3 regions of the Thalassolituus hydrocarboniclasticus genome follow, and region 1 is predicted to be linked to each of the others. Evidence: predicted binding sites of a transcription regulator. Region 1 holds the regulator's gene; each other region holds the start of a gene.

Region 1 (7,693 bases):
TCGGCCAGTGCCGCGCCCTGGTATCGTGTAGAAATGATCCTGGTCGCCTACGAAGACGAAAGCCTGATTGATCAGGAACTCTGGCCTGAAGTGCTGGAAACCAGCGCCAGCGAGGACAATGAATCCGGCAGTTTACAGACCGAAGCGGATACGGCACCCGACTACACCTGGTGGCTGAGTCCGGCCCGCTACCAGCAACTGCATAATGCATTATTTGCAGGCTTTGGTTTTGCCCGCATCCCGAAAGCGGAATGGCCTGCCCCTTTGCAGCCATTGGCCGAACTGAAAATGGCCAATGAAGCCGAACGCATTAATAAGCGCAGTGATATGAAAGTGATCTGGCATCAGGCCTGGGTGGAACCCATTCAGGAAGAAGGCCAGGCGATCCGCCACAACCTGAATGTACGCCTGCAGGACAAACTGGATATTCAGCTGACCGGTAGCTTTGAGCTGCACCGCAGCCGTTACCTGCATATCAATACCGATTTACAGGTACAGCAATACGAAATCCACGAACCGGCCGAACTGAGTGCGCTGACCTTACCCGCCAGCGATAACCGCGCCGATTACCGCAGCGATCTGCTGGCCCAGACGGATATGGAAGCGTCCATGGCGGTTGATTTACCAGCCCCTATCCGCGCCGCACGGGTACAACAGAGCCGCCGTATGCGCAGTAACGAGCTGCACTACATTGATCACCCGATGCTCGGCATTGTGCTGAAAATTATTCCCGTTGAACGTGCAGAAGACCTTTAAGCCGACCATGAAAATCCGCTCCTTTATCGCTTGCAGCCTGGATGGTTTTATTGCCCGGCCGGATGGTGCACTCGACTGGCTGGAAAATCCGGCCTTTACCATCGCAGAAGAAGATTTCGGCTATGCGCAATTTATGGCCGGCACCAGCTGTCTGGTAATGGGGCGTAATACGTTCGAAAAAGTCCTCACCTTTGGTGAATGGCCCTATGAGGGCACACGCGTGATTGTGCTCAGCCAATCGCTTAAAACCCTGCCGGAAACACACCGGGATAAAGCAGAATTAAGTGCCGAGTCACCACTGACCTTAACCGAGCGTCTGCAGCGCGAAGGCGAAGACTCACTCTATATTGATGGCGGCCGCCTGATTCAGTCGTTTCTGCGCACCGGATTGCTCAACGAGCTGATCGTGACCCGTGTTCCGCTGCTGCTGGGCCGCGGGATTCCGTTATTCGGCGAACTGAACGGTGATATCCTGCTACACCTGCTTGCCAATAAAAGCTACGCCAATGGTTTTGTGCAGAGTCATTACCGTATCGGTTGAGGCCCACTGATATAAGAAATACCAAATAAAAAAGCCCGGAAATTCCGGGCTTTTTTGTCTATCGGCTTCAGCAAAAAGGTTATTTAAACCCGCTTCAGCGTCGCCGCCAGCAAATCACGCACCTGCTGCATACCGCCACTTAATACTGCGCGGATTTCATCCATGGTAATTTCGCCTTCGCTTTTACCGGCCGCGGGGTTAACCACCAGACAGATACTCGCATAAGGAATACCCAGTTCACGCGCCAGAGCGGCTTCCGGCATACCGGTCATTCCCACCAGATCACAACCGTCTTTTTCCAGTCGGTTAATCTCAGCGATGGTTTCCAGACGCGGGCCCTGAGTCGCAGCGTACACGCCAAAATCACACACCGGCAAAGCAATATCGGCGGCGGCAGAAATTAAAGCCTGACGCAGATTTTCATCGTAGGGATGCGTCAGGTCGATATGATCCAGCGGACGGAATTCACCATCAAAAAAGGTACCCTCACGCCCCCAGGTGTAATCAACCACCTGATGCGGAACCGAAATTGCACCGGATTGCATGGCCGGATGAATACCACCGACAGCATTTACCGCAATAATAGCCTCTGCCCCCTGCTCCTGCAGCGCCAGTAAATTTGCACGGTAATTAATTTTATGCGGCGGTACAGCATGCGGGTGTCCGTGGCGCGCTAAAAACAGTACGGTTTTATCATTCCAGCGACCTTCCTGAACCGCTGATGAAGGCTGACCCAGCGCCGTGCTCACATCATGGCTGGCGGTAATTTCCGGACCTTCGAGTTGGGTTAAACCGGTGCCACCAATAATGGCTATTTTGTTAATGCTCATATCATTCCAACGTTTTCAGACGGCGTTTTTAAAGGCACCGTTATTCATTATTCAGCGCAGCTTTTCCAGCTGCAGCAAGATCGCCGAGCGGCGTTCGGCCAGCATGTTCTCTGAAATATCACCTGCTGCTCCCTGCAACCCGCCTACCGAACCCTGTAGCTCTTCCGAGGTCCCTTGCAATCCGGTAAGGCTCAGCGTCTGCCAGCCCGGCTGTTGTAATTGTTCACGTACAGTAAGGATGACTTGCTGCGCGGCCGGGCGGTCATTACACACCAGCAGCGCATTGGCACCGGCACGCATGGCACAGCCGGCACGTTCGGCGTAACTGCCAACACTGGCCGCACCGGCCATGGATAAATCATCACTGAAAATCACACCATTAAACTGCAGCTCGGTGCGCAGAATATTCTGCAGCCAGTGCGCAGAAAAACCGGCGGTATTGTCACTGTCGACCGCCGGATAAATCACGTGGGCGGGCATAATACCGCTTAACAGCCCCATCGACATCAGCACATGAAAAGGCTCGATATCGTTATTCAGTTCAATGCGCGAACGAGTGTCCACCGGCAGCGCCAGATGCGAGTCTGCGGCAATGGCACCGTGACCGGGAAAATGCTTGCCTACCGCCAGCATGCCGGCCTCATTCATACCACGCACAAAGGCGGAAGCCAGCGCAATAACGGTCGCTGCATCATGAGCAAAGGCACGATCGCCAATCACCTGCGACACATCGGTTTCAATATCCAGCACCGGCGCAAAGCTCAGATGCACCCCCTGCTGACGCAGCTCGGCGGCCATCAGCCAGCCCAGTTCATGGGCCAGGGTCAGCGCTTCTGTGCTGTTGTGCTGATATTCTTTTTCCAGAGCCAGCATTGGCGGCAGACGGGTAAAGCCTTCACGGAAACGCTGTACGCGACCGCCTTCCTGATCCACGCACAATAATAAATCCGGGCGCAGGCTGAGAATATCGCCGGTCAGAGCCTTTAACTGCTGTGGCGACTGATAATTACGCGCGAAAAAAATTAACCCGCAGATTTCCGGCTGCAATAAAAATTCACGGTCGGCAGCGGTTAATTCTGTACCTTCAATATCGGCAACCACACCGATACGCTGGTTCAGATTCTGTATTACAGATTGCGGCATGGAATCCTCGAAAAACTGTGTGGCTGAATCCACACCGGCGTACCGGCACTGACCAGTTCAAATAATTCAGCAATATCACTGTTACGCATACGGATACAGCCATGAGACAGTGGCTGGCCCATAGGTTCAGAATCCGGCGTGCCATGGATATAAATATAACGGCGCATGGAATCGACATTGCCCATACGGTTGACGCCGACTTCCAGTCCCTGCAGCCAAAGAATGCGGGTTAAAATCCAGTCGCGCTGTGGTTGCTGTAGCGCCAGTTCAGGCGAATACATTTCACCGGTCGGGCGCCGGCCAACGAATACGGTGTTCAGTGGCAAACCGGCACCAATAGCCGCACGGACACGGTGCCAGCCACGGGGGGTACAACCGGAATTTTCCTGCTCACCGGCACCATTAAGCGCCGTGGAAACCGGATACAGGTGGCAGATACCGGCGCTCGACACGCGCAGTACCTGATCGGCAATAGAAACTTCTATTAATGTTTGCGGTAACGCAGATTGCGCAGCCGTGGGCGCCATAGCAAAGGCCTGTTGGTAAAAAGCGAAAAACGGAAAGCCCGGCTCCGCTCAACCAGCCTGATGCGGAGCGTTAAGACCGGATGCGAGGAAAGGTATCAATTTATCAACAACCTGCGCAATATCCGATCCCTTACCCAGATCGTGTTCTGCCATCGCCGTCAGTGAATCGGCCCCCGACAACGTAAACACCGTCGCCCCCAGCATAAAGTGAATACGCCAGAAACGGTCTTCATCGGAAAGCTCAGGCGTCGCCGCCGTCACCAGACGCATAAAGGCTTTAAACACCGGACCGTATTCTTTCTGCAGAAAACGGCGTAAATGCCCCTGCCCCTGGGTGTAAGCCAGCCCCAGCAGACGCATAAAGATCCCCAGACGACGCGGACTGTCATGCCCGGCACGCAGCGCCGTCTGCGACAGCAGCATTAATATGCCGGGTAATTCCGGCACCTTGCCATCCAGCCGCGCCTGTACGGCGTCCAGCTCACGCTCCAGATCTTCGCAGAATGGCGTCAGGAAACGGGCAAACACCGCCTGAATCAACGCTTTCTTAGAGCCAAAATGATAATTCACCGCCGCCAGATTCACTCCGGCCTTGGTGGTGATATTCCGCAATGAGGTCTCGGCAAAGCCACGCTCCGAAAACAACTCCTCTGCCGCATTCAGGATACTTTTAACCGTATCTTTCTGTGCCATAACCCTGCATCTGCCCTATCACGCTGTCGCGGCTTTATTGCCATCGCCGACAGTACAAAACAACTGTTTCAAACATACGTTTAAAACGAGATTTAGGCAACCCCATATACGGCCAAAGGCTAAAAGCCTCATACCATCATCCGGGCCGGTGCAGCAGCAATGCATCCACAGCAATCCACAGACCTCTGACAACAGGGGTTTACACTGGATAAAATACTGTATACATTTACACCATACTGTATGGATCAACAGACTGGATAAGCATCATGATCAAGCTCACGGCACGACAACAGCAGGTTCTGGATTTCATCCGCTCCTCACTGGAAGATACAGGGTTTCCGCCCACCCGCGCCGAAATCGCTGCCGAGCTGGGCTTTAAATCGCCTAACGCCGCAGAGGAACACTTGAAGGCGCTGGCACGTAAAGGTGCGATTGAGATTATGCCCGGCGCTTCCCGCGGCCTGCGCATTGTTGAAGAGCAGAACCCGGGTCTGCCGATCGTTGGCCGTGTAGCCGCCGGTGAGCCCATCCTGGCTCAGGAACACATCGCCGATTACTGCGAGATTCCACCCAGCTTCTTCCGCCCTTCTGCCGACTTCCTGCTGGAAGTTCATGGCGACAGCATGAAGAACATCGGCATTCTCGACGGCGACTACATTGCGGTGCACAAGGCCGAAACCGCCCGTAATGGCGAAATCATTGTTGCCCGCGTCGATAACGAAGTAACGGTCAAGCGCTACGAGAAGAAGCGTAATCAGGTGATTCTGCACCCGGAAAATGACGACTTTAAGCCGATTGAAGTTGATCTGCGGGAAACGGAATTTGCCGTTGAAGGTTTATACGTCGGCGTTGTACGCCGCAGCTAACAGCAACTGTTCACAGGTTCGGGGTGATTGTTATGCGTCAGTTATTACTCGGAATGGAAGAAGCCGGCTTATCTCTCAGCAGCCAGCAACCAGGCAGGATGGCCAGAGTCAGCACCAGTGCGCTGCGCGGCAGTCTGACCGAGGTCATCGTCAGTGAAGGCGGTGCCATTCAGCCCATGCATTTGTTGCCGATGCTGGCACAGTGCAATGCGCACAAGCGCTGGCTGATGTGGCTGAGCCCGCACCGTCCGATGAATAAAAGCTGGCTGGAAAGCATGGGCCTGCAGCATTCGCCGGTGATTCATCTCGATCTGTGCAATGACACCCAACTGGCCCTGTGCAGCAAAGTTCTGGCGGCCGGCAACAGCCATATGATTGTTGAATGGCAGGGAGAACTGAGCAACCACGAACGGCAGATCATCCGCCAGCAGGCCGACCAGAGCGGCAGCCATGTGGTGCTGATTCAGCGCCGTCCCTGAAGTGCAGCAAACGACGAACACAAAAAAGCCCTGATTTTTATCAGGGCTTTTTTGTGTTTTCAGCACAATTTCATACGCACAACGGTGGGCGATTCAATACCGCCAGACACCATTCAGTGCAGTCGCTGCTGATACTCAGGGGTGTCAAAGTCTTCGCGCTCAACTTCCATACCGGAAAGCTCGCCGACTTTACGCACTCCGGCTTCCAGCATCACCCGCGCAACATCCATATGATGCGCCTGCAGGCTGGCCTTGGCATCTTCGGAAAAATGAATACACACCAGTGCATCGCTGTCCTGATCGTCAGCACGACGCAGGGCGATATCACCATTGGAAAGTTCTACGATTTCAAAAAAGCGCGCCATAACCGCCTCTCAAAACTGGGCGCGGGAGTGTATCACAGGATGTTTTCAATAGCTTGAACGACACACAGAACCGTTAGTAATAAAAAGTAAACGGCTCTGCATAAATGCACTCAGCAAGGCATCAGCTTTCCTGACGATTGGCGCGCTGAGCTTCAATCAGGCGGGTCAGATCCTGCAGCCAACCGGCAACCGGCGACTGCTGCGTCGCCACCAGCGCAATTCTGCCCGGAGCCTCAACCGTCTGCACCGCCGCTGCCGGCTGATTCATTCCGGCCGGACGTCCCTGAGCATCTGCCGCCGCCAGCATCTGCGCCAGCCAGGAAAAGCCGTTCTCCGCCAGATGCTTAAGCTCGCGCATTTCGCCGGTGATCAGCGGCGTATTCTGCAGCAGTGATTCCAGAGAGCTGACAGGCTGACGATACGCCACCATATCCCCCAACTCTGCCAGATAAGACAGCCAGGCATCGCGCAGCTGATACAGTGCACTCTCTTCCAGAGCCTGCTGCAAAGCAGGCGCAGCCGACTGCAGCGCTGCCAGCTGCTCCAGCAATAAACGGCACTGATAGAGTTTCTGATTGGTAAAGCCAATCCACTGCGACATAGCCTGCTCCGGCGGAAGGTTGAGATTAAAAGTCGATGGTCAGACCGAAGTGAGCACCATCGCCCAGCTCGTAACGCTCGTTAATGTCTTCGATACGAATGCTGTTATAGCGGTAACCGGCATAAATACGCGCGGTCGGCAGCAGGCTGAACTGCAGACGGATATCGCTGTTGATCATATTTTCAGCATCACCGAATGACACAACCGGCGGCGCGTAATAGGCATAACCTGCCAGACCAACATCCGGTGCTGCCGGGAAGCTGTAGCGGAAAAAGCCTCCCACCCCCATAGCCGCACCATCAAAGTGATCGGTATTAAACGCAAAAACCTTGGCACCCACGCCAATGTACAGATGACTGGTTGATGGACGTACATCCACCACATGCAGACCGGCAGAAACCATATCACCGTCATCTTCATGGTGCAGAGCCGCCAGGCTGACATGCAGGCCGGAGCCCATCTGGGTGGCGTCGTAAGCAACGCGGGCGACATCATCGGCCAGACTGATATCCAGCGAACCACCCGCCTGTACCAGTGTCGGCAAAACCAGAGCACCAGCCGTCAGAATTCCCTGAGCGGTCATACGCAACATTTTCATAGCATTCCCCAATGATCAGATCACAGTACCGGCTGCTGCGCGGATTACCCGTCACTGTTCTCCCACAAAGAGAGCAACAGACAGCAGCTGATTTTTATTTGCCGGCATAATAGCAGTGCGGCGGCAGTGGTTAAACCACGGCCGCCGCGACTAAGACCAGTAAAAGTCCCTGTTAACGCATTAAATCGAGCAACAGTTTGTTCAGCCGCGCGACGTATTCTGCCGGTTGCTTTAACTGGCTGCCTTCTGCCAATTGCGCCTGGGCATGAATCACCTGCGCTAACTCGGCAAAGC
Region 2 (7,693 bases), 2.0 Mb from region 1:
ATAATCGGCACCTGATTCAAGACCTTCCAGCCGGTCTTCCAGTGCGCCGTATGCAGTGAGCATAATAATTTTACTGCTGATTTTTTGTTTCAGGCGCCGGGCTGCTTCAAAGCCGTTCTCTCCGGGCAGGTTTACGTCCAGAACGATGACATCAGGCTGATAACTCTGCAGTACATAGTCCATCGCTTCGGCAGAATCTGCCTGACGTACATCCATACCCTTGCTGGCCAGAATCATGGCAATGGGTGTACGGAAGTCATCCTCATCATCCACAAGCAATACGCGGATGTCGTTCATTGTGTATTCTCCTTTAATGGCAGACTGATGCGGAAGCGGGTCGGATTCCCGTCGATCAGCCTGACCTGTCCATGATGTTGGCCGGCGATAACACGGACAAAATACAGCCCTAAACCGGTACCGGGTGTACGTTTGTCAGCGTTGATGCGGAAATACTTTTCAAAGATTTTTTCGCGGTATGCGGCGTCAATACCGGGACCGTCATCGGCGACATCAATATGTACGGCGTGAGCATCTGAGCAGCAGGAAAACTCAATATTCCTGCGTTCGTTTGCATGCTTGATCGCGTTATTGATGAGGTTAGAAAAGAGAATAAACAACAGGTCGCGGTCACCGGGTACGATGATTGGTGATCCGTCATCAGCACGCAGCTGCACGTCATATTCGTCGGCCACTTCCTGCAATACACCGATCAGATTGACGTCACAGAAGGTTTCCTGGCTGTCGGTCAGAAGGTTCTGCACACGGTCGTTATTCAGGCACCCATTGACCAGCGTGGTAAGACGTAAATTGGCTCTGCTGATACGTTCTACCGAGCTATCAATGTCACTGTTCTGCTGCTCAGAGAGCAGGGTTATGGCATCGGTATTCGCGCGGATAATCGCCAGAGGAGTACGGAACTCGTGTGACAACATAGTGACAAAAGCCCGCTGCTCCTGCAGAGCCCGTTCGGCAACCTGATGTGCTTTCTGCTCATCATTAAGTTTTTGCTTCAGCGATTCCCGCAGTCTTTCTGACGTCATCATGATGATGGAAAACGCATAAATAAATGCCAGGATAATGCCCCAGATAAAAATCAGGGAATCGTCGCTTTTATCGAGAAAATGAATATCACCGGGCGGGTACTTCAGTGTCACAACAATGCGGATCAGGCTGCAGACCGACGCTCCGGCAAAGGCAATGGCGACACCGCGGCGGGCTGGTAATTGCTGCTGTCGTTCACGGTAGAGAACAAGAGCAATCAGAAAACACAGCGAGCCAATACCAATCGCGCTGGCGATTACCCGCATGCCAAGATATTCATTGCCGGGGAAAAATAAGAAAACCGGGGCAAGAGCAATAATAATGATTGCAGGCAAGCGCCACTCGGTCGTCTTACCGCAGAAAATACGCATGGTCTGATACAGCAATGCGTATGACAGCAGTAACAATATATTCGACGCAAAGATGGATAAAACATCGGCAATCTGACCACGCAGCAGAATCAGTATGGTGGCCAGCGATTGGCAGGCAGCACCAAATACCGCAGGTCGTAAGGCACGCTCTTCCGGCAGCAGGCGCCAGAATAAAAACAGGGTGACCGTACTGACAAAGGTCGTAATTGCCATTACGGCAACCAGAGTGCGGATATCGAATAACATGGGGTAACCTTTGCCTCAGCTCTGGCAAAAGTACCAGTGCCAAAGACAATATTTTTCAACTCGTTACATTTGAGGGTGGCCGGCAATGCGCTGCCTTATGTCTATCCTGAGGCTTATCAGGGCGGACAACAACAGCCAGATTGCATGAAATGGCGGTACGGATGCTTCAGATCAATGGTTGGATTCTGCAGGTTGACGCAGCAATGCCTGACACAGGGCGGAGAAGTAGCGGCCGAAAGCCAGATTGATAGCGTGGCGTTGTTCATCCTGTGGATACAGGCCTGATTGCGCTTCCACGGATTTTTTACTGCCTTTTACCAGAAAGCCGTTTTTGATGCCGGCGTCCTGAATAAAGGCTTCAAAGGCGCGGGCGCAGAGTTCTTCCGGCTGGCTGTAGTAGTGGATATTCAGTGCTTTATCCTGCGTGGCCGATGCAATAAACAACGGGCTGGGATCGTTACCATCAGCACTGAGCAGAATGGCTTTAAAGCAGTCACCCAATAAGGCATTCAGCGGGTGGTCAATCGCGCTTTTATTCTGCAGCCACAGGGACGAGGCGAAGCTCATAGCCGGAGCATCGGTAAAAGCTTTGGCGGCGATGTAGTGGTCGAAAGCATGAAACCATTCGTGAGCGATGCTGCCGGGACCGGCATTTTTGGCTAAAGCAAAACTGCGTTGCAGCGGCGAATAATGAGCCGATACGCCAGGGCGGCCACCACGGCCATATTGCAATGCCAGCGTGCCGCGTAACGAGATCAGCTCGCGCCGCAGGCGCAGGGCTTTTGCTGTGGGTAATGGCTGACCGGCGAGAATCTGGGTTAAATCGCACAAGGCATCGTAGAAACAGGCGGCGGCGTATTCCTGTTCGCTTTGTTTTACCCAGCGGCCAATTTCCACACCGCGAAAATCAAACAGCTGGCGAATGGTCAGGAAATCCGGAATCACGCCACCCAGTACGCTGCGATGGTCGGGGCCGGCGCGATAAAAACTGCGCTCGGTTAATGCGGTGGTCGGCTTGCCTGATTTGCGCATCGGATGTTGGCTGCTGTCTTTGGAAACAGCATTATGCCTGCAGAGTTTTCTGTGCTGTAGCGGAAATAAAAAATCCCGCGCAGGCGCGGGATTTTAAGGTCACAGCCGAGCGGCAGACGCTGTTACCAGCGATCCGGCAACCACTGACCATTGCTGACCGCAAAGTTCACATGCACGTCGCTGCCAGAGGTGATGGCATCGCGCAGCAGGCGGGCTTCATAAGCACTGGCCGGCGTGGTGTAGGCGTAGCCCGGATATTCAGCGGCACAGGCGGCGGTACCGTTAGCGGCATTACCCATCGTCTGAGTGATGGCCCACTGGCCACTGCTGTTACGGCAGGCATAGTTCAGGCTGCTGTCGCCGGCAACGCTCATAAAACGATTACCGCTGGCGTGGAAGCGGGCTACTTTGCCATTGCTGTAGGCAGAAGCTGCACCTTCCGGCCCTACGGCCCAGAGCTGGTTGTTCAGGCGTGCGCCGTTGCCGTCGATATCACCTTCTTCCAGCATATCCAGACCAAAGGCGTTGATACCATTCTGCAGACCAATCAGCGCTTCTGCGGCACTGACATTGTCGTTGCAGAAATAATTAATGCATTCCTGTGAGCGTACATAGCGGCTGCTGTTAAAGTGATTTTCGTAAACGTTCAGACCGCTGACGCCTTTATTTTGCTCAAAGTTAACAGCAACACTCTTGGCAATATCGCAGCCGTTGTTACCACCACTTTTATAAATAAAGACGCGCTTACCCTGGGCGCGGATCTGTTCGAAGGTCAGGTCGTAGGGAATGGTCTGACAACTGCCGGCGGTGTAGACGATATCGCCCAGCCATTCGACATCACGCTGCAACTGCTGGTAACCCGCGCTGTCACCGTTAATGTCGTCCTGCAGGAAGAAGAACACCACGTCATTGGCGTCGGCCCCTTTCAGCCAGCTGTCCACTTCACCCAGCATGCGGCGCAGCGTGGTGGTAAAGGTGGTACCGCAATCAACTGAGTGACAGACCTTGGTGTAGCTGCCACCTTTGCTGACATCCAGTTCGAAGAAACGCACGCCCAGCTGTAACTGTTCGATCAGCGCACGACGATGGTTTGGTCCGGGAATCAGCTGACCGCCAAAATACGCGGTGCTGTTAAACGCATTGTGTGAAGCCAGGGCATTGGTTTCGCGGATAGGGCTGCGGTAACCGGCGGCTTCGGTAATATCGATCGCGGCTTCCTGCGCGGTAGGCACGCGTGACGTCACGCGGAAAGAATCAATATTATCTTCAGTCCAGCTCGCCGGGCGCTCTTCCAGATTGGACGTGCTGCGCGTCAGGATGCGGTTTTCTTTGCTGTAGTTAAAGCCGGGGTAATTAAAAATCTCGACATTGGCTTTACCGGCAACCAGCAGCGAAGAGGCTTTGTTACGGCCCAGTAACACATTATTCAGATCGGATTCACCTTCACCGGCCTGCAAGCAGTGTGGTGTGCCGCGAAAGCCCGGATGCTCGAATAAACAGGCAAAATCATTGCTGTTGCGGTTACGCACTTTAAATGAGCTGATGCCGTCGTTCATATTGCCCATTTTGTAGGTGTTGGCCATCACCCGGCTGTGTTTACCGCCGAAACTACCGTGCTCAAAAATCTCGATATAGCTGTTGCCGTACAGTTTAATGGACGACACCTTGTCGTTGCGGGAAGAGCCGATCCAGCTGTTATCACCAACGCCATAACACCATTCGGCGCCCTGATATTCTGCATGTTCATACAGACAGACTTTGTCTTCGGCCTGGGCTGCCAGCGCGGTGCCCGACAGCAATAATGCGGCGGTCAGCGCGCGCACAGAAGGTTTTTTCATACCGACCTCACAGAGAGAGTGGAGAGTTATTTTTGTTGTTCTCCGGTGGCGGCGTGAGATCACTCAACGGAGATAAGCTTCCATGCCGGAACTATCTTAGACCTGTGGTTGTGAAGGAGGTATGACAATATGAGACGATGGTCTTGTTTTTTTTAGCAGAATTTAAACTGATGAAATTGTCAGAAGAAACCAGCCGCAGAGAGCGGCTGGCCAGGCGTTCGCGTCAGCGGTTCAGCGCTCTGCTCAGAGCAGTTTCATGGCATCAATAAACGGCGGGTTTTTCTCGCGCAAAGCATCCAGTACCGGCTTGTGAAAGCGCTTTTTATGCTCGGCAAAAATAGTGCGTTTTTTATTAAAGGTGCGGGCAAAGGCCAGTGCGCCTTCCAGTACCGCTTCGCCGCCTTCAAACGCAGCGCTGAGGAAGTTATCGGCGAGTAATTCCGCCGCGCCGACCCGGCGGCCGGTCAGCAACATATCGTTGTAGCGATACGCCGGCAGACTCTTCAGCACCACATCAATTAAACCCGGTACAAAGGGAATGCTCATATCCACTTCAGGAAAACAGAAGTAGCCACGGTCACTGCGCATAACGCGGAAATCACAGGCACAGGCAATCACACAGCCATTGCCAAAAGTATGGCCGTTAATGGCGGCAATCGCTGGCACAGGAAGCTGCATCAGCCGTGCATGGCAACGATCCATGGTGTGCATAAATTCTTTCACATCATCATGCTGGCCACCCTGAATGGAGCCCATCAGCCAGGGCACATCCAGACCCTGGCTCCAGCTTTTTTCATCGGATGAGGTAATCACCAGCGCTTTAAAATCGATATTATCTTCCACCGTCTGCAGGTGTTGCTCAAATTCCCGGGCAAACTGCAGATTGTGAGTGTTGGCACCGTTATCGAAGGAGATAATGGCAACCTTACCGCTGTCATCGCTGCGTAAACTGATCAGACTCATTGCTAATTCCTGCGTTATTCTTCGTTTAAGCCGCCCAGTGGTGGTTGCTCGCCATAAACATAGGCATCCGGCGCCTGGACAAATAAATCCGGCATTAAATCGGTTTTATCGCTGTCCGGGTTGGCACGGTACTGATCGAAATTGGTTTCGCCACGGCTGCGCAGAAAATCTTCATCAATCAGCAACTGGCCGGTGACTTCACGTGCGCTGGTTTGCAGCAGCGTGTGAGCGGCGTCGGCCATAATCAGCGGATTACGTGCGCGGTCAAAAGACTGCTTACCGCCAAATGAGGTTGCCGCGGTGTGAATAACGGTACGTGGCCATAATGCATTAACGCTGATGCCATAGCGTTTGAATTCGTCCGACATGCCCAGCGTCAGCATCGACATGCCGTATTTGGTCAGGGTGTAAGGCGAATGGTTACGCAGCCAGCGGCGATCCATATCCAGTGGCGGACACAGGCTTAAAATATGCGGATTGTCGGATTTTTTCAGATGTGGCAACGCTTTCTGGCTGAGCAGAAACACCGCGCGGAAATTTACCTGCATCATCAGATCGAGTTTTTTCAGCGGCGTGCTTTCCACACCGGCCAGCGCGATGGCACCGGCATTATTGATGATGGCATCGATACCGCCAAAACGCTCAACGGTTTTTGCAATCAGGTTATCGACGTCTTCTTCGCTGCGCACATCCACTTTAATCGCCAGCGCCTGACCGCCGGCTTCTTCCACTTCGCGGGCTACGGAATGAATGGTGCCTTCGAGTTTCGGATTCGGCTCGTCGGACTTGGCAGCAATCACAATATTGGCGCCGTCACGGGCACAGGCCAGTGCAATTTCGCGGCCGATGCCACGGCTGGCACCGGTAATAATAATGGTTTTATTGTTGAGGCTGGCCATGCTCAGCTCCTGTTTTTATTAATATGTAAGAATTATTCTACGCTCTGATCCGCCTGTAGCTGAATCAGCAGCTGGCGGCCTTTTACCTGATCTCCGGCCTGCACCAGAATGTCCTGCACCACTCCATCCACACCGGCTTTTAACGGATGTTCCATTTTCATGGCTTCCAGTACTGCCAGTGTCTGGCCTTTCGTTACGCGTTCGCCGGCTTCGGCCAGTACGGTAACAATGGCACCGTCCATCGCCGCGCGCACCTGATCGGAACCGGCGCTCTGGGCGCGGCTGCTGACCAGCGTGACATCGCTGAAGCACAGGTTACCACGCGGCGTGTCCAGCCAGAGCTGGCCGTTATCTTCCGCCCAGGCGATGCTTTGCTGCACATTATCAATTTCATAACACAGCAGGTCTGAGGTTTTTTCCAGCAGGCGCAGGGCGCACTCTTCGCCGTTATGGTTAACCAGCAATTGCTGGCCGTCACGGCGGATGCTGAGGGTAAATACCGTTTCGCCCTGTTTTAATTTCAGCGGCCGTGCCGCGCTGTGGCTGCTGGTAAAACCCTGAGGCGCAGCGATTAATGCCGCCGCCAGTGCCAGATCATTAAGCTCAGGCTGCAGCGGTTGCATGCTGGCGTGGTCGCTCAGGTGCTCGCTGATAAATGCGGTGGTTGCCTCACCGTTAATAAAGGCCGGGTGAGCCAGAATCGCGGCTAAAAAGGCGCGGTTATCGGCAATGCCGAGCAAATGCGATTCACGCAGGGTGCGCAATAAACGCCGCCGTGCTTCTTCGCGGTTGCGGCCAAAGGCAATCAGCTTGGCCAGCATCGGGTCATAATGCGGGGTAACCTTTTGGCCCTGCTGAATACCGGAGTCGATACGGATACCATCGTTAATGCTGTGCTGATCGGCGGCCTGCCAGAGTAATAGTTTTCCGGTTTGCGGGGTGAAATTATTGGCCGGATCTTCGGCGTATAAACGCACCTCAATGGCGTGGCCCTGCAGGGTAATATCCTGTTGCGTGAAGCCCAGCGTCTCACCCTGTGCAACCTGTAATTGCAGCGCAACCAGATCCAGTCCGGTAACCAGCTCGGTCACCGGATGCTCGACCTGCAGACGGGTATTCATTTCCAGAAAATAAAAATTCTGCTCAGCATCGACCAGAAATTCCACCGTACCGGCACCGTAATAACCGCAGCTTTTCGCGGCGGCTACGGCGGCTTCGCCCATTGCACTACGCAGGCTGTTATTCACAAACGGCGATGGCGCTTCTTCCACCACTTTCTGGTGACGGCGCTGTACCGAACAGT
Region 3 (7,693 bases), 1.8 Mb from region 1:
TAATGAAAGCGCTGTCCGGGCATCTGTCTGCCGGTAAAGGGGGGATTCAGTGGCAGGGAAAATCGCTGAACGGTATAGCCCCTTTCGATCGCGCGCGTCAGGGCATTGCCTATGTACCACAAGGGCGCGATATTTTTGCTCAGCTGACGGTGGAAGAGAATCTGCAAACCGCATTTTCTGCATTGCCGAAAAGCCAGCGCCGTATTGACCCGGAAATCTATTCGTTATTTCCGGTGCTGCAGCAAATGCTGAAACGCCGCGGTGGCGATTTATCCGGCGGGCAACAGCAACAGCTGGCGATTGCCCGGGCGTTATTGCTTAAACCCAAACTGCTGATTCTGGATGAACCGACCGAAGGAATTCAGCCATCCATTATTAAAGACATCGGCAGTGTGATTAAGCTGCTGCGTGACCGTGGCGAAATGGCCATTGTGCTGGTTGAGCAGTATCTCGATTTTGCCGCCGAACTGGCGGATGAATTTATTATTCTGGAACGGGGGCGGGTGGTGGCAGCCGGCGCTGGCAGTGAGTTGGCCAGCTCGCAGCAGGCAAAAGAACTGCTGGCGATTTAGTGCGGATGCACCAGATGTACTAACAAAGAAAAGCCGGAGCATGCTCCGGCTTTTTTATGGGCTGCTACTACTGCGGCTGATTCTGTTGCTGCTCCAGCTGGCTGAGCTTGTTTTCCAGCTCTGCCAGTTTGGCCTGAGTACGGCGCAGCGCTTCGGCCTGTACCTCAAACTCTTCGCGGCTGATCAGATTGGCGCTGTTCAGCAGGCTCTGCAACTGGCTTTGCAGCATTAAGCGTACATCGGCTGACAGGCCGGCCAGTGGACTTTGTTGCAACAGTTGTTCTACACGGTTACGGATTTGTTCGCTGTTCATCATAGGGCTTCCTTATATTCCTGCAGGAGTTTATCACGCCCCATAACATGGCCCCAGCATCGGGCGTGACCAGAACTGCCGCCTTGCTTTTACTTTATGTCTATCCGGGCCTTTGCCCTGTTTTATTTCCCCTGATCCCTTTGTGCATCAATTTAGTGCCTATGCTGATTTTCAGGTGCACCAAAAGGGGCTGAAAAACAGCCCTGCGCACCGCCTTTGAACCACTATGAGAGCTTTTTAGTTGATGGTTGCTGCTAACTCCCTGAAAAACCGCATTTTTTAAAAGTTGGCACAGCCGCTGCTATAGGACATGTACAAGGTAAGTACAGAAAGAAAACGGTGCGTTCACCGATTTACTTAATAAAAGCTTTGAATAACTGATGAAGGAAAGAACCATGAAAAAACTGTCTCAAGCAATCGCTCTGGCTGGTGTTATGACTGCAGGTCTGGCCGCTGTTTCTACTGCGCAGGCTGAAGTTGAAGTTTCTGCATCGGCTTCTATTGCCAATATGTATCTGTGGCGCGGTCAGGATCTGAGCGCCTCCAGTGGTGTACCTGCTGTGTCCGGCGATCTGACCATCAGTACATCCGGTGCTTACGCCGGTGTATGGGCTTCCAGTGGTGACGCTGTACTGGGTCAGGAATACGATCTGTTTATTGGTTACGGCGCTGAAATGGGTGATTTCAGCTACGACGTAAGCCTGTGGACTTATGTTTATCCAAGCGCTGCAGAAACCTCTTATGTTGCAGGTGACGACCCGGATACCGATGATACCGTTGAAAGTGCTTATGCTGTAACAACAGCAGACCGTGGCAATACTTTTGATGCCTCTGACGCCATCGTAAGCCTGGGCTATAAAGGCGCTTCTTTTACTTACTACTACCCGATTTCAAGCAATCCGAATGACTACAGCTACATGACGCTGGGTTACGAAATGGATGCCTTGTCTGCCACTCTGGGTATGGCTGACAGCGATGACGATGCCAGCAAATACACTCACCTGGATCTGAGCTACGCCTATAACGACAACATTGCTTTCACTCTGAGCAAAGTGGTTTCTCAGGAAGCCGATCTGGATAAAGGCGAAGCCGGCGTGGATGAAGATCTGAAAGTGGTTGTTTCTTACAGCCTGCCTATCTCCATGTAAAAAGCATACAATGGCCCGTGCCCCCGCATGGGCCATTAACAACACTTAAACTCGTAGCGTTTAACAAAGGGGTTTTCTATGAAACTCATTACAGCTGTGGTTAAGCCATTCAAACTCGACGATGTGCGTGAAGCACTGTCAGAGATTGGCGTTCAGGGCATCACAGTGACCGAAGTAAAAGGTTTCGGCCGTCAGAAAGGTCACACTGAATTGTATCGTGGTGCTGAATATGTGGTGGATTTTCTGCCTAAGGTAAAAATTGACGTAGCGGTAGCTGACGACCTGACTGAAAAAGTCATCGAAGCCATTACCAAAGCGGCGAACACCGGCAAGATTGGCGACGGAAAAATCTTCGTTACCAACCTGGAACAAGTCATTCGTATCCGTACCGGTGAAACCGGCGCAGACGCGATCTGATCCTTCCTCATTAAATGAATCAGAGCCTTATGCGGGGGGCTTAGAATGGAAAATAATATTTTCGAACTCCAGTACGCGTTGGATACCTTTTATTTCCTGGTATGCGGTGCGTTAGTAATGTGGATGGCGGCAGGTTTCGCCATGCTGGAAGCGGGTCTGGTCCGCTCTAAAAATACCACTGAAATTCTGACTAAAAACGTCGCGCTGTTTGCGATTGCCTGCACCATGTACCTGGTGTGCGGTTATCAGATTATGTACGGCGGCGGTTACTTCCTGTCTGGTATCACCGAAGTGGATTCTGCTGCAGTACTGGCTGATTTCGCGGCGCGTGAAGATGGCTTCCAGGGTGGTTCTATCTACTCCGGCGCTTCAGACTTCTTCTTCCAGGTTGTGTTCGTAGCGACTGCAATGTCCATCGTATCCGGTGCTGTTGCTGAGCGTATGAAACTGTGGGCTTTCCTGGCTTTCGCGGTAGTGATGACTGCGGTTATTTACCCGATGGAAGGCGCGTGGACCTGGGGTGGTGCTTCTGTATTCGGTATGTACAGCCTGGCTGATGACTTTGGTTTCAAAGACTTCGCAGGTTCCGGCATCGTACACATGGCAGGTGCTGCTGCAGCGCTGGCTGGTGTGATCCTGCTGGGTGCCCGTAAAGGTAAGTACGGTCCTAATGGTGAAATCCGTGCGATCCCTGGCGCTAACCTGCCACTGGCTACTCTGGGTACTTTCATCCTGTGGATGGGCTGGTTCGGCTTCAACGGTGGTTCTGTACTGAAACTGGGTGATATCGGTAACGCTCACGCAGTAGCGGTAGTGTTTATGAACACCAACGCAGCGGCTGCTGGTGGTCTGATCGGTGCTCTGGTTCTGGCTTACGTTCTGTTCCGCAAAGCGGATCTGACTATGGCTCTGAACGGTGCTCTGGCTGGTCTGGTTGCTATCACTGCAAGCCCTGATACTCCAACTCCTTTCATTGCGACTGTTATTGGTCTGATCGGTGGTGTGATCGTGGTTCTGTCTATCCTGACTCTGGATAAAATGAAAATCGACGATCCGGTTGGTGCTATCTCTGTACACGGTGTGGTTGGTCTGTACGGTCTGCTGGTTGTACCGGCTACTGCAGACGGCACTACCTTCGGCGGTCAGCTGATGGGTGCGGCAACGATCTTTGTATGGGTATTCGCGGCTTCTTTCATCACCTGGATGCTGCTGAAAGTCATCATGGGTCTGCGTGTGACTGAAGAAGAAGAGTACGAAGGCGTTGATCTGTCTGAGTGCGGTATGGAAGCTTACCCTGAGTTCACCAATAAATAATTGGTTGCTCAGCGACAGCTGAAATAAAAAAAGCCGGTCAGGAAACTGACCGGCTTTTTTTATTGGATTTTGTTTAGTCAGATTTCTTCGGCGTAGAAATCTTCAAGGTCGCGTTCCAGACGCTTACGTTCCAGGTGGGCTTCAATGGCACGGCGTGCCATCAGTTTTTTCGACATCTGGGAGTCTTTATTAACAACGACTTTGCCTTCCTGATCAAAGGAGACAACTTCTTCGTGGGCTTCGAATTTCATTGCTGCTTCCATTATCTTTCCCTCTGGTTGATCACAGTAAATCCTGCTGTGATTTTTCTTTTTATTGGTTGCAAAAGAATGACAGTAATCGCTGGTCAGGCCAAATTCTGTTCAGCGGCACTCAGGCGGTACGAAAGTACCCTGTATAGCGCTCAGCCCGCAGAAATCGTGGCATAGCATCCGCAGCTGTTTCTTGAGAGGGATTTACAGGGAAATGTACTGAGCAAAAAGTCAGCGGCATTTATAAGAAGTGGCGTAAAACGTCTGATCGTAAAATCTGGAACCTGACTGACTAGTCAGATTCCAGCCGTAAAGATTTGATGCTGCGTTTGATGGCATTCAGGTGGGCGGCAAACTCAGGTCCGCGGCGCTGGGTTACCGCAACGGCCAGCATATCGATCACCATCAGGTGGGCGATGCGCGAGGTCATCGGTGTGAATTGTTCGGTGTCTTCTTCAATATTGATATTGATTGGCAGATCGGCGGCCGCACTCAGAGCGGTGTTGGCAGGTGCCAGACTGACTACCATCGCGCCGTGTTGCTGGGCCAGCTGTACCGAGTGCAGCAGATCTTTGGTGCGGCCACTCTGGGAAATTGCCACCACCACATCCTGCTCGCTCAGCGTAACTGCCGACATCGACTGCATATGCGGATCACTGTAGGCCGCCGTGGCCACCTGCAGGCGGAAGAACTTGTGCTGGGCATCAATAGCCACCGCGCCGGAAGCGCCAAAACCGTAAAACTCTACCCGTCGGGCATTACTGATAGCATTGGCCGCGGCAGCCACCTGAGTGCTTTGCAGCTGGGTCTTAACCTGATGCAGACGCTGAATGGTGGTGTCGGCGATCTTGTCGCAGATATCTTCGATACTGTCGTCTTCGATGATGGCGAACTGGCCGATATTGTTGGTGATCGCCATTTCCTGCGCGATACGCACCTTAAACTCCTGAAAGCCATTGCAGCCAATACCACGGCAGAAACGCACAATGGTCGGCTCGCTGACCTGTGCTTCCTGCGCCAGATCGACGATGCGCATATGCATCACCTGTTGCGGGGCACGCAGCACGTACTCGGCAACCTTTACCTCAGACTTGCGCAGGCTGGGGATGGCGGCGGCGATTTCGGCCAGAATCGGGCTGTTTCTCACAACAGGATTTCCTGGTGTCGGCTGGTAAGTGGGGAATTATAAAGGGCTTTTTGCAGTGAAGCCTATGGAATACTGGCCGCAGACAGAATCTGGCCGCAGTGGTGGCGTTATCACGGCGGCGAATACGGCAGGATACTGTATAAAACAGCAGCATTTTTACCCCGGCATCTGATAGACTCGCACGCCATGGATATTTCATTACTTCTCGATCAGTTAAACGACGGCCAGCGCAACGCGGTGGCTGCAAGTTCACGCCATCAGCTGGTACTGGCCGGCGCCGGCTCGGGTAAAACCCGCGTGCTGGTGCATCGCATTGCCTGGCTGCTGCAGGTGGAAAATGTCTCGCCGTTTTCAGTGATGGCGGTGACCTTTACCAACAAGGCCGCCAAAGAGATGAAAGGCCGTCTGGAGCAGTTGCTGCAGATACCGGCGAATGGTCTGTGGGTCGGAACCTTCCACGGTCTGGCGCACCGCCTGCTGAAGCTGCACTGGCGCGAAGCACGGCTGCCGCAGCACTTTCAGATTCTCGACAGCGACGATCAGCAGCGGCTGATCAAGCGCCTGATGAAAGCCAACAATATCGATGACAGCCGCTATCCGCCGAAGCAGATTCAGTGGTTTATCAACGAACAGAAAGATGAAGGTCGCCGTGCGGCGCATGTGATGCCATCGGCCGATCCGTTTTCGCGCACCATGCAGCAGGTCTATCAGCTGTATGAAGATAACTGCCAGCAGAACGGACTGGTGGATTTCGGTGAGATTCTGCTGCGTGCGCATGAGCTGTGGTTACATCACCCGGATTTACTGGAGCATTATCAGCAGCGCTTCCGCAATATTCTGGTCGACGAGTTTCAGGATACCAACAATATCCAGTACGCCTGGATCCGCATGCTGGCCGGTGACCGTGTATCGGTGATGGCAGTGGGCGATGACGATCAGTCTATTTACGGCTGGCGCGGCGCCAACATCGATAATATCCGTAATTTCCAGCACGATTTTCCCGGCGCCGAACTCATTAAGCTGGAACAGAATTACCGCTCGACCAAAACCATTCTGGAAGCGGCTAACGCGGTAATCGCCAACAATACCGGGCGTCTGGGCAAGAGCCTGCACACCGAAGGTGAAGAAGGCGAAACCATCCAGCTGTACAGCGCTTTTAACGAGCAGGATGAAGCGCGTTATATCGCCGATCAGGTTGATGAGTGGGCGCGCAGTGGCCGTCAGCGTGCCGAAATGGCGGTGCTGTACCGTTCCAATGCACAGTCGCGTACGCTGGAAGAAGCCTTGCTGCGTGCCGGTATTCCTTACCGTATTTATGGCGGTCAGCGTTTCTATGAACGTCTGGAAATTAAAAATGCCCTCGCTTATCTGCGTTTATTACTGAACCGTCAGGATGACGCATCGGTTGAGCGTGTTATTAATGTTCCGGCGCGTGCGATTGGCGAAAAAACCGTGGATATTCTGCGCAGCTATGCCCGCGACCAGGGCAGCTCGTTATGGGCGGCGGCAGAAGCGGCGGTACAGCATGGCATGCTGCCGAAACGTGCCAGTGCGGCGGTGCAGAGTTTTCTCGATCTGGTCGAGGAAATGAGCGTCGGTATCGACGAGCTGGAGCTGCATGAAATTGTCGATCAGGTCATTAATCAGAGTGGTCTGATTGAACACCATAAAAAAGAAAAAGGTGAAAAGGGCCAGGCGCGCCTCGATAACCTTGAAGAATTAATTAATGCCGCACGCCAGTTTGAAAGCGACGATGGTTTTAATGCCGACGACAACGATGATGCCGAAGCGAATGAGCTGGCATTATTCCTTGATCGTGCCGCGCTGGATGCCGGTGATGGTCAGGCCGATGAATACGAAGATGCTGTGCAGTTAATGACGCTGCATTCGGCTAAAGGTCTGGAATTTCCGCAGGTGGTTCTGGCCGGTCTGGAAGAAGGTTTATTCCCGCATAAAATGTCGATGGACGAAGCCGAAGGCCTCGAAGAAGAACGCCGTCTGGCCTATGTCGGCATTACCCGGGCAATGGAAAAACTGATTATTACCCATGCTGAAAGCCGGCGTTTACACGGCCAGGAAAATTACAGCACGCCATCGCGTTTTATCCGCGAAATTCCATCCGAACTGATTGCCGAAGTACGGCTGAAAAACAGTGTCAGCCGGCCGCTGACGGCCCGTGATCCTTCAACAAGAATGAAGCAGCCGTCTTTTGTCCACGGTAATCTGCCTTATTCTTTGGGTCAGCGTGTTTATCATGAAATGTTCGGAGAAGGCACCGTGCTGCAATTTGAAGGGCAGGGCAGCGGTCTGCGGGTACAGGTTAATTTTGATGACGCCGGCAGCAAATGGCTGGTGGCCAGCTTTGCCAAACTGGATGCACTTTAATTCAGAACACAATACGGTTGAAACAATAACAAGGAGCAAACGGAATATGAAACGCCTGACGACCCTGCTGCTGTCCGTAGTGGCTATCGCCGGACTCAGTGGCTGCCAGAAAGATGCAGAACAAGCCGCTGTGGCTGCACCGCAGC

What was found. The regulator LexA, encoded in region 1, represses DNA repair genes until DNA is damaged. The targets are predictions, from matches to a motif close to TACTGTNTANNTANACAGTA.
Region 2: HUF19_RS01570 (peptidase inhibitor family I36 protein) is a predicted target of LexA. The motif match lies at 4,694-4,713, and genes of this name have one in related genera.
Region 3: uvrD (DNA helicase II) is a predicted target of LexA. The motif match lies at 5,296-5,315, and genes of this name have one in related genera.

The regions. Positions count from the first base shown of each region.
Region 1 covers NZ_CP054475.1:2,389,761-2,397,453, forward strand. The annotation lists gene HUF19_RS10550 (peptidoglycan binding protein CsiV) at 1-756, shown strand, start outside; gene HUF19_RS10555 (dihydrofolate reductase family protein) at 764-1,297, shown strand; gene HUF19_RS10560 (S-methyl-5'-thioinosine phosphorylase) at 1,381-2,127, opposite strand; gene nagZ (beta-N-acetylhexosaminidase) at 2,179-3,270, opposite strand; gene HUF19_RS10570 (L,D-transpeptidase) at 3,255-3,797, opposite strand; gene HUF19_RS10575 (TetR/AcrR family transcriptional regulator) at 3,846-4,490, opposite strand; gene lexA (transcriptional repressor LexA) at 4,757-5,356, shown strand; gene HUF19_RS10585 (cell division inhibitor SulA) at 5,389-5,835, shown strand; gene HUF19_RS10590 (hypothetical protein) at 5,949-6,200, opposite strand; gene HUF19_RS10595 (DUF6586 family protein) at 6,322-6,801, opposite strand; gene HUF19_RS10600 (YfaZ family protein) at 6,827-7,399, opposite strand; gene htpG (molecular chaperone HtpG) at 7,572-7,693, opposite strand, start outside.
Region 2 covers NZ_CP054475.1:389,474-397,166, forward strand. The annotation lists gene HUF19_RS01555 (response regulator transcription factor) at 1-297, opposite strand, end outside; gene HUF19_RS01560 (sensor histidine kinase) at 294-1,658, opposite strand; gene HUF19_RS01565 (CLCA_X family protein) at 1,830-2,690, opposite strand; gene HUF19_RS01570 (peptidase inhibitor family I36 protein) at 2,813-4,528, opposite strand; gene HUF19_RS01575 (enoyl-CoA hydratase/isomerase family protein) at 4,772-5,491, opposite strand; gene HUF19_RS01580 (SDR family oxidoreductase) at 5,506-6,390, opposite strand; gene HUF19_RS01585 (acetyl/propionyl/methylcrotonyl-CoA carboxylase subunit alpha) at 6,423-7,693, opposite strand, start outside.
Region 3 covers NZ_CP054475.1:166,403-174,095, forward strand. The annotation lists gene urtE (urea ABC transporter ATP-binding subunit UrtE) at 1-572, shown strand, start outside; gene HUF19_RS00750 (accessory factor UbiK family protein) at 640-888, opposite strand; gene HUF19_RS00755 (TorF family putative porin) at 1,281-2,033, shown strand; gene glnK (P-II family nitrogen regulator) at 2,112-2,450, shown strand; gene HUF19_RS00765 (ammonium transporter) at 2,496-3,764, shown strand; gene HUF19_RS00770 (PA3496 family putative envelope integrity protein) at 3,842-4,027, opposite strand; gene HUF19_RS00775 (SIS domain-containing protein) at 4,308-5,162, opposite strand; gene uvrD (DNA helicase II) at 5,349-7,547, shown strand; gene HUF19_RS00785 (TRAP transporter substrate-binding protein) at 7,594-7,693, shown strand, end outside.